Prochlorococcus marinus subsp. marinus str. CCMP1375: one gene and its partner. The protein of the gene in region 1 interacts with the protein of each later gene in a pairwise test. Links are inferred from orthologs where the notes say so. Each region holds a gene or a part of one and is shown in the gene's direction. Other genes may lie near its edges.

What was found. Proteins that work in one complex are often made in the same cells at the same time.
Region 2: the proteins of PRO_RS07885 (region 1) and PRO_RS02640 interact in binary tests that used the Escherichia coli proteins (3 or more experiments, as listed by UniProt). The link is inferred for Prochlorococcus marinus subsp. marinus str. CCMP1375 from one-to-one orthologs.

Annotation. Positions count from the first base shown.
Region 1 is NC_005042.1:1,464,614-1,471,172, forward strand. What follows is about bases 496-3,393. They hold PRO_RS07885 (FtsW/RodA/SpoVE family cell cycle protein), read left to right. Parts: upstream 496-1,274; coding sequence 1,275-2,513; downstream 2,514-3,393. Other genes in these bases: PRO_RS07880 (ATP synthase subunit I), read right to left, coding at 496-804; PRO_RS07890 (cytochrome c biogenesis CcdA family protein), read left to right, coding at 2,612-3,265; PRO_RS07895 (cytochrome c biogenesis protein ResB), read left to right, coding at 3,270-3,393. Outside these bases: atpB (F0F1 ATP synthase subunit A), read right to left, coding at 1-298; more of PRO_RS07880, read right to left, coding at 382-495; more of PRO_RS07895, read left to right, coding at 3,394-4,559; queF (preQ(1) synthase), read right to left, coding at 4,556-4,963; PRO_RS07905 (hypothetical protein), read left to right, coding at 5,157-5,384; PRO_RS07910 (P-II family nitrogen regulator), read left to right, coding at 5,427-5,765; PRO_RS07915 (TlyA family rRNA (cytidine-2'-O)-methyltransferase), read right to left, coding at 5,754-6,559.
Region 2 is NC_005042.1:491,292-496,627, forward strand. The notes cover bases 1,860-4,836. They hold PRO_RS02640 (peptidoglycan D,D-transpeptidase FtsI family protein), read left to right. Parts: upstream 1,860-2,435; coding sequence 2,436-4,238; downstream 4,239-4,836. Other genes in these bases: PRO_RS02630 (CPBP family intramembrane glutamic endopeptidase), read left to right, coding at 1,860-1,878; PRO_RS02635 (hypothetical protein), read left to right, coding at 1,996-2,430; PRO_RS02645 (transaldolase), read left to right, coding at 4,318-4,836. Also shown: PRO_RS02625 (histidine phosphatase family protein), read right to left, coding at 1-413; more of PRO_RS02630, read left to right, coding at 520-1,859; more of PRO_RS02645, read left to right, coding at 4,837-5,325. UniProt on the Escherichia coli protein: Essential cell division protein that catalyzes cross-linking of the peptidoglycan cell wall at the division septum. Required for localization of FtsN.

The DNA of each region.
Region 1 (6,559 bases):
AAATGAACAAGAAAAGAGTGCCTATAAATGGCATCCAGTCTCTATAGACTTTTTCTCCAATTTGTGTGCGAGCCAAATCACGGATGTAATCCCAAAGGAATTCAAGAAGGTTCTGCACACCTTTAGGGTCACGTTCCATTTTTTTGGTGCCAACCACAACAAGGGTTAGCAGTGCACCTATAAGAATCCATGAAGTCATAAAAACCTGACCATGAATCCTTAACTTCCCTATCTGCCAATAAAGGTGTTGACCAACCTCTAATGCAGCAAAAGGTAAAACAAATGGAGAGGTACCCATTTTTAAAAAATTAATAGTCGCTAAAGCGACATTGTGTCTTGGTCAAGCCCAAATACCACCAAGATTAATTTTCAGCGGATTGTTTAAGCAGAAGGCTCAATCAAAAACTGAATTATCAAAGATGGTTTGTAAAGCAAGAAACCAACTAAAGCAGGTAATAGCTGAAGTTCAGGCAGTTTGATAACTGCCAAAATCAGTAAGACAGGAACTAGCAATTGAAATTTGCTGACCGAAGATGATTCCTTTCCAAGTGATCCAATGCTTTTAGCGAGTAATCGCAAATAAAGGATTCCTGAAAAAGCTCCTACAAGAAGACTCATAGCAGCATGGAAATCAAAAAATATGATTGTAAAAAGCACTGAAAAGGCTGTTACAACCAATGTCATCTTGAAAATGCGCAGCTGAAGCGACACATATTCAGTGGATGAACCTCCCACAGTTTCCTGAGAAGACTCAACATCAATTGAAGGCTTTAGTTCTTTACTGGCCACTTGATTTGCAGACAATAAGCTCTCTCCCTCAGGAAAGTGCTCTGAATGTTTAACAAGCCTGGATGCCAGCAAAGGCTCCGATGCTCCAAAGGCCCGCGGAATCTACCATGCAGCAGGTAAAAAAACTGGTATAGAGTTTCAAAGCCCCTTAAAACATTGATTTCTTTTACGATGTTCTCGAATGAACGCACGAATCTCGACGAAGAAAATCATGATTCCTAAAGAATAGATTATTTAGGCAAACCTCAGTTATTAATTTATAAAAATCTAAAAGCAACCTTTTCTTATAAAGGTCAAAACGCTTACTAAAAAATAATGTTGATTTTCAAATCTATATTTGAAAAGGGACATAATTTAAAGCTATTGCTCAAATCACATAAAAAATATTTCCTAATCCGTTTCAAAAAACTATTCTGTCTTTGAAAAGTACTTGGCAAATTCCATTTTCAACGTCTCAATAGAAGGAGTCCATTTAACACAACACTTTGAGAAGTCCAACAATTAAAAGGATTGATCGAGGCGCTTTGTCTAGAAAGATATCTCAAGACTACCTTGCAAGAAAAGTAGATATAATTCCATTCTGGCAAAGGTTTATACCTCTTCAATGGGAACTGTGGCCGTCTGAGGCAAGATTATTATTAGCCCTTATGATTTTTTGGAGTGTTTCAGGTCTATTTATTCTTGGCTCGGCAAGTTGGTGGGTAGCAAGTAAAGAAATGGGAGATGGTGCATATTTCATCAAACGTCAAATGATTTGGCTCTTAACAAGTTGGGGATTTGCTTGGTTGACCATCTCAATAAGCCTTCGCAAATGGCTAAAGATGTCGAAAAGTTGCCTTTTAATTTGTTTATTATTAGTTGGAGCAACACTTGTTTTTGGAAGTAATATTAATGGTTCTTCTCGGTGGCTAATTATTGGGTCCATAACGATTCAACCGTCTGAATTGGTGAAACCCTTCTTAATTCTTCAAGCCGCTAATCTTTTTGGACAATGGGAACGTCTAAATAACGGCAAGAAGTTCTTAGAGCTAAGTCTTTTCGGAACATTAATTCTTCTTATTCTTAAGCAACCTAACCTAAGCACCGCTGCTCTGATAGGAATACTAATCTGGATGATGGCTCTATCGGCAGGAGTCAGTCTAAAAAATCTTTTTTCAGCAGCATTCTTAGGAATATCAATTGGAACTTTCAGTATTGCAACAAATCAATACCAACTTTTACGCGTCACATCATTTCTAAACCCTTGGGACGATCCTCAAGGAAATGGATATCAATTAATACAAAGCCTTTTAGCTATAGGCTCTGGAGGTTTATTTGGAGAAGGATATGGTCTTTCAACTCAAAAGCTTCTATACCTTCCTTTCCTTAATACAGACTTTGTTTTTGCAGTTTTTGCAGAAGAGTTTGGTTTCGCCGGTTCATTTATGCTCATAATGTTTTTCATCCTCATTGCCTTTCTAGGCCTAAGAATTTCATTACGGAGTCGCAATAATTACTCCAAATTAATTGCAATTGGTTGTTCCACAATGCTAATTGGACAATCCATTTTTCATTTAGCAGTCACTTCTGGTTCAATGCCAACAACTGGACTTCCTCTACCGTTCATTAGCTATGGAGGGAACTCATTGCTTTCTAGTTTTATTATTGGCAGTTTATTAGTCAGATGTTCTTTAGAGTCAACTGGTTTTATTGGAGGAATAAAAGTTCAAAAGAAACTCAACTAGTTAAAATTTAAATACTCAGTCCACTCTTCTCTATTTCTTTTCTAGATTTTGCTATATCAGATTTAGCTCTCAGTAGTGAGCAATTAATTAGCCATGGTTTGCAATCTCCTGGCCCATTAACCTTAATAATAATTTTTACTGGCGGTCTCCTAACAAGTCTAGGGCCGTGCTCATTATCACTTTTACCAGTTACTGTTGCATATTTAGCTGGATTCAACGAAAAACAAAATCCCTTCATCAGAAGCCTAATCTTTTGTAGTGGAATTGTTCTTTCTCTAGTTATACTAGGAAGTCTGAGTGGTTTGTTCGGGAAGCTTTACGGACAATTGCCCTCAGAAATAGGAATAATAGTTCCCTTAATTACAATTTTGATGGGTCTCAACTTATTGGGACTTTTAAAGCTCCAGCTCCCTAATGCTCCTGAATTTGACACTTGGTTGGGGAAAGTACCAAAACCATTGGCTCCAATTGCAGCAGGCCTCACATTTGGTTTAGCAGCCTCACCATGTACGACTCCTGTTTTAGCTGTTCTCCTTACTTGGATAGCTGATAAAGGCAATCCCGCAACAGGAGTCGTACTACTTACATGCTTTGGCACAGGACAAGTAATTCCTTTGCTATTAGCAGGAACCACTGCTGCTGCAGTTCCAAAATTTTTGTCTATACGGGCAATTACTAGATGGATCCCATCTTTAAGCGGAGTAATCTTTCTAACCACTGGATTATTGAGTCTCTTTGCACGATGGTCTTGAAAAAATGAAATATTTACGCAAAATCATTAATTGGTTATCAAGTCTGAAAGTTGCCATTGTTTTATTAATTCTAATTGCACTAGGTAGTGCACTTGGGACTGCACTACCGCAAGGAGAAAAAGCAGAAAGTTATCTAAAAAATTATGAAGTTACAAGATTTCTTGGAGTAATTAATGGAGATTTATTACTCCAATTACAATTAGATCATGTTTATTCAAGTTTTTGGTTCTTATTTCTTCTTACTTGGTTATCTTTTTCATTAATTATTTGTAGCTGGAAAAGACAATGGCCATCTCTGAAAAAAGCAATTGATTGGATTGATTATAAAGAGCCTAAACAAATCCAAAAGTTAGCGATATCGCAAAGTTTCAGAATCCAGAAGAATGATAATGGAATAAACCCCTTAGCGAATTATCTAGAAAATAATGGATGGCAAGTAAAAATTAAATCTTCTCGTTTAGCAGCTCGCAAAGGCCTAATAGGAAGAGTAGGCCCACCTTTAGTTCATTTCGGACTAATTTTACTAATTATTGGAGCAACTTATGGAGTATTAAAAGGGCAAAGGTTAGAAAAATTTCTTGCGCCAGAACGATCATTAAATCTACTTAGTCCTAATGGAATAAGTAAAGTAAGTGTTAAATTGACTGATTTTAAAATTGATAGAGATCCTACTGGTAAGCCCGAGCAGTTTAGATCAAAGCTAGAATTACATAACAATAATATTAATAAAAGCATATATGAAGAGATAAGTGTGAATCATCCTTTACGCTTTCAAGGCATAACTCTTTATCAAGCCGACTGGTCACTAGCAGCAATAACTATTCAAATAAATAACAGTCCAAAAATACAATTCCCTCTTAATAAAATAGATGAATTAGGAGATCAAGTTTGGGGAATTGTTTTACCTCAGATGCCAGATAGTGATCTTAAACCTTTGCTTCTAACACTCTCAAGTGAGCAAGGGCCAGTAAGATTTTTCAGTGAAGAAGGGAACCCAGCAGGAATAGGGCGGCCTAATGGCAATCCAATTTTGATTGGTACATCTAAAATAAGCATTATTGATGTTATTCCAAGTAGTGGAATACTTCTAAAGTATGATCCTGGTGTGCCAATTGTTTATTTAGGATTTGCTATAAGTTTAATTGGTAGTGTATTTAGTATTATCTCAACAAAGCAACTTTGGATAATTCAAGAAGAGGAAAGTAGATTAATGCATATTGGGGGCTTATCTAATAGAAATTTATCCGGTTTTGCAAATCAATTCAATTCAATAATAAAAGCAGCTTATGATTAACAATTGTTCTTTAAGCCATGACTTACTCTTACAACAGTATGAACATTGCCTCGAGGGTTGAAATCAGCTTCTAATTGCATCCAAGAAGGATTAGCTGCTGCAACAAAATCATCGAGCATTTTATTCGCAACTTCTTCATGTGAAATTTTTCTATTCCTAAAACTATTAACATAAAGTTTCATAGACTTAAGTTCGAGAACTTTTTCACCTGGTTGATAAAGTAATCGAATAATCGCAAAATCTGGATAACCAGAAAAGGGACATTGACAAGTAAATTCTGGAAGTTCTATTGAGATTTCATAGGTCCGATTGGGACTTGGATTAGGGAAGCAAACTATCTCTGCATCAGAAATAAATCGCTCTCCATAAAGCTCAGATTCATTTGATTTCTCTGAAATAGTCACAAAAAACCTACTGCTTACACATAAAAAATAATTCTTTATTGATTAATTACAAGATTTACAACTGAGATTTGCCTTAATTTTCTTAATAGGAGCAAATTTTAGGAAATTTAAAACTAAAACCACAAATATGTATCATCAATTACAAACATTATTCTCGCTAGAGGCGCTAATAGGTGCAACAGATAATTTTTCCATGGACATCTTGCTGATTCACTCCGATGATAACGCGCACATAAGAGCTGCCAGTATCCATGGAATGCTTTGGCTCCAAACTCATTTTGAAGCCAGTCAATGGGAAGCAATTGCTTCTGAAGAAGTAATGCTCACTAAAGACAATGCAGAAATGCTTGCTAATGATGCGATGGAAGCTGGATTAATACTCAATTCAGTACCATCCGTTTCATTTTTAAGCAAAAACTAGTGAAAACTCATTAAAATTATTTATGCAATCTGAGTTTTGTACATGAAAAAGATAGAAGCAATTATCAGGCCTTTTAAGCTTGAAGATGTAAAAATAGCCCTTGTCAATCTTGGCATAGTTGGCATGACGGTCAGTGAGGTTAGGGGTTTTGGGCGACAAAAAGGACAAGTAGAGCGTTACAGAGGATCTGAATTTACGGTTGAATTTCTTCAGAAACTAAAGATAGAAGTTGTTGTTGCTGATGAAAGTGTTGATGGAGTTATTAAAGCAATTGCAGAAGCTGCAAAAACAGGAGAAATTGGTGACGGGAAAATTTTCGTTTCTTCTATTGAAACTGTTCTAAGAATTCGGACAGGCGAATCTGACGATTCAGCTCTTTAAGTTCAAAGTATCTACAACTAATTTTTTTGTATTTAGTTTTTGCTCAACTCCTTCATTGCTAAGCCAAAGCAAATATTCATGGTTACCTGCTGGACCTTTGATAGGTGAAGCAATCGCGCCTTTGGTCTTCCAATCCTTCGACCTTGAAAAATCAATGATTGCATTTAATGCGTCCATATGAGACTGAGCATCTCTTACAACGCCTCCTTTTCCAACTCTTTCAGGGCCAACTTCAAATTGGGGTTTAACCAAAAGCAACGCCTCTTGTTTACTCTTTTGCAAAAGAGATTTAATTGCTGGGAGAACAATTCTTAAGGAAATAAATGAAAGGTCAGCTACTGCAAGACTTGGTAAAGGATCTGAAGGGCCATACAAATCAGAGTGTTTTAAATAGCGTATATTTGTTCTTTCTCTCAAAACAACCCTGGAGTCATTCCTAAGGGTCCATGCAATTTGTCCATATCCAACATCAATTCCATAAACTAGCGATGCTCCTCTCTTTAAAAGACAGTCAGTAAAGCCCCCTGTTGAAATACCTGCATCTATACAAATCCTTTTTGAAACTTCTATAGGGAATTGAGTAAGAGCCGCATCCAATTTTTCACCACCGCGGGAAACAAATCTTGGAGAAGACTGAACTATGATCTCAAGTTCTTTACTAACTTCTTGACCAGGTTTATCAAGAATGTTTCCAACAGCATCTCTAACTTTGCCAGCTCTAATAAGTTTTTGAGCTTGTTCCCTTGATGGAGCAAGCCCTTTAGTCAGCAAGTGAACATCAAGCCGGTTTTTTT
Region 2 (5,336 bases), 970 kb from region 1 along the record:
GCTTGATCCATTAATTCTTTGATTGGCTTATAGCTATTACCATTTTTTCTATGAAGAATGAGTTCTTTTGGATGGTGTTTCCAGGTCGAATATAAGTCAGAGAATTTGTTTTTTACTTCATCAATGGTAAGACCGCTCCATGGTTCCAAGTCAACTTCTAGAAGATCATTGTCTAAAATTGGAATTAGTTCTCCATTACGATTCTTTATCAATTCCTTTGCCGTATCTGCTGCTCTTTGTAATGGAGAAGTGTAGACCGCATGGATATGTAACGATCTAAGAGATTCACCAGCTTTTGAGGCTTGAAGGGTTCCTTTAGTAGTAAGTGTTGAAAGATCATTCCGACCTTGTATGCGATGCTCAAGGTTGTAGCTGCTTAAACCATGACGTATTAATAGAAGGCGTAAAGTCATTGGCAGAGGTTTTTTACGAATTCATCCGATGGATACACTGTCAACCTAATCTTGATTAGGGAATGAGGGTTGCTTTTTGCTCATTTCGTTTCTTTGAGTGTATTTCATGCAGAAAAAAAACATGCCTAGATGGAAAGTCTTCTTAGCCATTCTCTCTCTTCTTCTAACCATCCTAATCTGGCAACGCGGTCTTCAAGAAAGCTTTGACAGGCCTTCTGTTACCCCCAAGCTTGCACTTAATCAAAGAGAGATAGCTCTTCTTGCCTATCCATCTTTGCCAAATTCCATCAGTCCTTTGTTGGTTGGAGAAGATCCGGAATTAGGATTGAAAAATACTTTACGCGAGTTAGATCAAGGCCAAACAGGCAATAGAGAAAGGCTTTTACTGGCTACTTTAGCAATTTCAGAAGATGAAAAGCGGTCTTTACTTGCCGACACCTTTCAGGAAAAAGATTTAAATACTGTTAGGGAAACCTTATTAGATAGTCTTGACCAGAAAGATAACTTCCAAATATTAATTGACAGGATTCAAGATCAACAAAGCGACCCTTTGTTATACAGAATGTCTTGTCTTGCAATCGGCGGAGAACCTGATATTTGTGTTGACGAAAGAGTGTCAAGAAATATGGCTTTTAGATTACTTTTCAGTCAGCTATTGCCTTTATTGGCAATTTTGATGGGACTTCTTTTATTTCTGAGACAAGGTTGGCTCTATTTAAGGAATGCAAACTCCCCTTGGCCAGAGATAAATTTTTTACCTTTGTCTACTGTTGACATGGTTCTTCTGATTGCAGGAGGCTTTGTTGTCTTAGGTGAGCTTGTTTCACCTTTGATTGCAATGCCTTTTAGCGATTTGATAACCAGAGAAATTGCTAGTCCCGTTAAGGAGTCTTTAAAAGTATTAATTGGATATGCTGCAATGACTGTTCCCCCATTGATAATTCTTCGACAACAAATTAGTCATTTGAGAATCAAAGTTTTATCTATGGAGTGGTTGCAATGGGGGGGTAGGTCTTTTGCAAAATCAGCAGTAGATGCTTTGAAAGGATGGTTAATGGTAATGCCATTTGTTTTATTAGTCAGTTGGCTGACGACCCTGTTCTTTGGAGATCCTGGTGGTAGTAACCCTTTGCTTGACATGGTTTTAAGCAGTAAGAATTACTCTGCTCTATCAATTCTTTTAATTACTACTGTTGTCATGGCACCTTTGTTTGAAGAACTGATTTTTCGAGGGGTACTGCTTCCTGCATTAGTTAAAAAGCAGGGACGAGTTTTATCTGTATTAGTTAGTGCATTGATTTTTGCTTTGGCTCATTTAAGTGTTGGAGAAATGCCTCCTTTATTTGTATTAGGGATTGGCCTTGCTTTATTACGTTTAAGTTCAGGACGTCTTTTACCATGTGTATTAATGCATTCTTTATGGAACGGAGTAACATTTGCTAATTTATTGATATTAAGTGCTTAATAGTAAGTTTATTTAAATAGCTTTGATATTTAGCTTGCATGGCTATGAAGATAATGTTTGACTTAAATACATTACAAAGTATGGGTGGTGGCCTACTTAAATCATTCAAGTTCAAGAATGATCTCTAAGAGAAGTGTAGTAAAAAAAGTTTTACCTTTTTTTAGAGGACCTTTTTCTACTCCGAATGTCTTAAGAAAGTACCCTTTACTTGCAAGTTTGCATAGAGGTATTGATGGAGCGCTGGTAGGAGTACTTCTTTCCGGTACGGTAATGACAAGTCTGACACTACATTCACAGCATCTTTGGACATTAAATTTTTCCAGATTGCATCTTACTCGAGATTTGAGCCATAGGCTTGAAGAGTCAACAGCTACCTTAGAGAGACATTTTTTAGAGAGAGTAGTTATACCAAATTCTATGGTTGCCACTAAGTCATCACATTTGCTTTATGTGGATCTGCCAAAATATAAAAAAACTCCTTTTAAAGATTTTGTTGCAACTATTAAGGATCAATTAACTCCTGCTTCTTACCCAATTACGAACGGTTATTAATACTAATGCCTATTAGAAGAAATCAACGTTCAAAAATCCCTATAAAGAAGCGACAGCGTGTTGCTTCGCTTTCTCCAATTCCACCTTATAGATTAAAACTTACATTCTCAATACTCTGCTTGACTCTTATTGGGTTGATGGGAAGGTTTGCGCATCTTCAACTTGTTCAGGGGCTTGCTTTAGAAGCACGAGCACGCGGTTATCAAACAAAAAAGGTAGAACCCATTGGGAAAAGGCGCTCTATCGTTGATCGTCGCGGGAGGTTATTGGCACTTGATGAAAAAAGATTCAGAATTTATGCACATCCTTCAAAGTTTAAATTTTCAGGAGACCCTAAAAGCGTTTTTCGTAAGCCAAAGGAGGTGGCTGTAAAGCTAGAAGAGTTGCTACCTATATCGCAAAAGAAAATGGTTGAAATGTTTTATGGTAAAAAATCTGGAGTGAAATTAATCGAAGGCTTAAATTCTGACCTTGCAGCAAAGGTACAAGATCTCCGAATCAATGGATTGGACTTAGAAGCTTATCCTCAAAGGGTTTATCCGCAAAATGATTTGTTCTCAAATGTAGTGGGTTTTCTTGATTATGATCGTGTACCTCAGGCTGGGCTCGAGTTAAGTTTAAATAAAGAGCTTTCTCGAAGAGAAAAATCCAGAAGTTATAGATTCGGTAGAGATGGAACACCTTTCCCTAATGATATCGAATCCGGAGTGTTTTCTGTAGATGATATGCACTTGCAGTTAACTCTTGATGCACGGCTTCAAGAAGTTGCTCTTAGTGCTTTGCGCGAACAGATTATTCATTGGAAAGCTAAAAAGGGAGTAGCAATTGTGATGAATGTCAATAATGGCGAGCTATTAGCTTTAGCATCAACTCCAACTTATGACCCTAATAAATATTGGAATTATTCTTCTTCTTTATATAAAGAATGGTCAGTTCAAGAACTATTTGAACCTGGCTCGACATTTAAGCCTATAAACCTTGCTTTAGCGCTTGAGGAGGGGGTAATCGAACCTAATGGGACTGTTTATGACGCTGGGGTGGTCAAAATAGGGGGATGGCCTTTGAAGAATTGGGACAAAAAGCCTAATGGACTTCTTGGTTTTGGAAAAGTTCTTCAGGTTTCAAGCAATGTTGGAATGGTAAATATCATTCAAAAACTCGGCCCATCTCAATATTGGGAGTGGTTAAATAAATTGGGACTTAACAAAATACCAGAGACAGATCTCCCTGGAGCTGTCTCTGGGCATATGAAAGATAAAGAATTATTTGTTAAGCAGCCTATTCATCAAGCAGTTGCTTCTTATGGACAAGGATTTTCTATTTCACCTCTGAAATTAGTACAATTACATGCCCTAATTGCTAATGGAGGTAAATTAGTAACCCCTCATATTAAAAAGGACTTTTCTTCAGAAGACTTGACGCACAAGAACTTATCTTTAAAGAATAAAACACTTTTAAGCCCTGAAGTTACAAAAACGGTTCTTGGATGGATGGAATCTGTGGTTGAAGAAGGTAGTGGGAAGGGAGTGAAAATTAAGAATTACCGAATAGGTGGAAAAACAGGGACTGCAGATCAAACAGAAGATGGTATTAATTACAACTCGAAGATTTGTAGCTTTGTTGCTGTTTTGCCAATAGAAGCTCCTAAATTTGTAGTCGTCGTTGCTGTAGATGGACCACAGAGACCTCATGCCTATGGCTCTACGGTTGCAGTCCCTGTGGCTAAAAAAATCATTGAAAGCTTGATTGTTATTGAGAGGATCCCTCCGCGAAATCAGCAGGTAGATTTCTTGTCAGCAAAAAGCTAAGACTCTTGAAAGGAATATATAAGGATGAAATCATAATGAAATATCGCTAACTTAAATGAGAATGTGAATAGTAGAAATCATGACCAGTCTTCTTGATCAACTTTCTTCAATGACTGTTGTTGTTGCAGATACGGGTGACTTGGAAGCGATTCGAACATTTAAACCACAAGATGCAACTACTAATCCTTCGCTAATTCTTGCGGCAGCTCAGATACCTGCATATCAAAATTTAATTGATAAATCTCTTCAGGCTTCAAGGCAAAGAGTTGGATCATTTGCATCAGCAAAAGAAGTAGTTGATGAAGCATTAGATGAGGTATGTGTAACCTTTGGAAAAGAAATTCTTAAAATTATTCCTGGGAGAGTATCTACTGAAGTTGATGCAAGATTGAGTTTTAATACGCAGGCAACTATTAATAAAGCAAGAAAGATCATTGATCTTTACAAAAAAGTTGATATTTCTAAAGAAAGAGTGTTGATTAAGGTTGCATCAACTTGGGAAGGGATTAAGGCTGCTGAAGTTCTTGAAAGTGAGGGTATTCATTGTAATTTAACGTTGTTATTTGGCTTTTCTCAGGCAGTTGCATGTGCAGAGGCAGGTGTGACACTTATTTCACCTTTTGTAGGTCGTATACTTGATTGGTATAAAGCAGAAACAGGGAAGGACTCTTATGCTGGAGAAGAAGATCCAGGTGTAGTTTCTGTAACTAAGATCTTTAATTATTATAAGTCAAATAATTATAAGACTGAAGTAATGGGAGCAAGTTTTAGAAATATAGATGAAATCTTAGAATTAGCAGGCTGTGATTTGCTTACGATTGCACCAAAATTTTTAGAACAATTGGAAAACTCTGATTCAAAATTAACAAGAAAATTAGACTCATTAAAGCCATTGCCTTCAGAAACTAAAATCCATCTTGAAGAATACGATTTTAGAAATATGCTTAAGTTAGATCGTATGGCAACAGAAAAGCTTGAAGAAGGAATTATTAATTTCAGCAAGGCAATTGAACAATTGGAGCAGCTTTTGAGTAAAAGGCTTTCTTATATTGAGAGCGGTTCAAATGCTGAGCTTTCTATCGCTTAGAACTTATATTT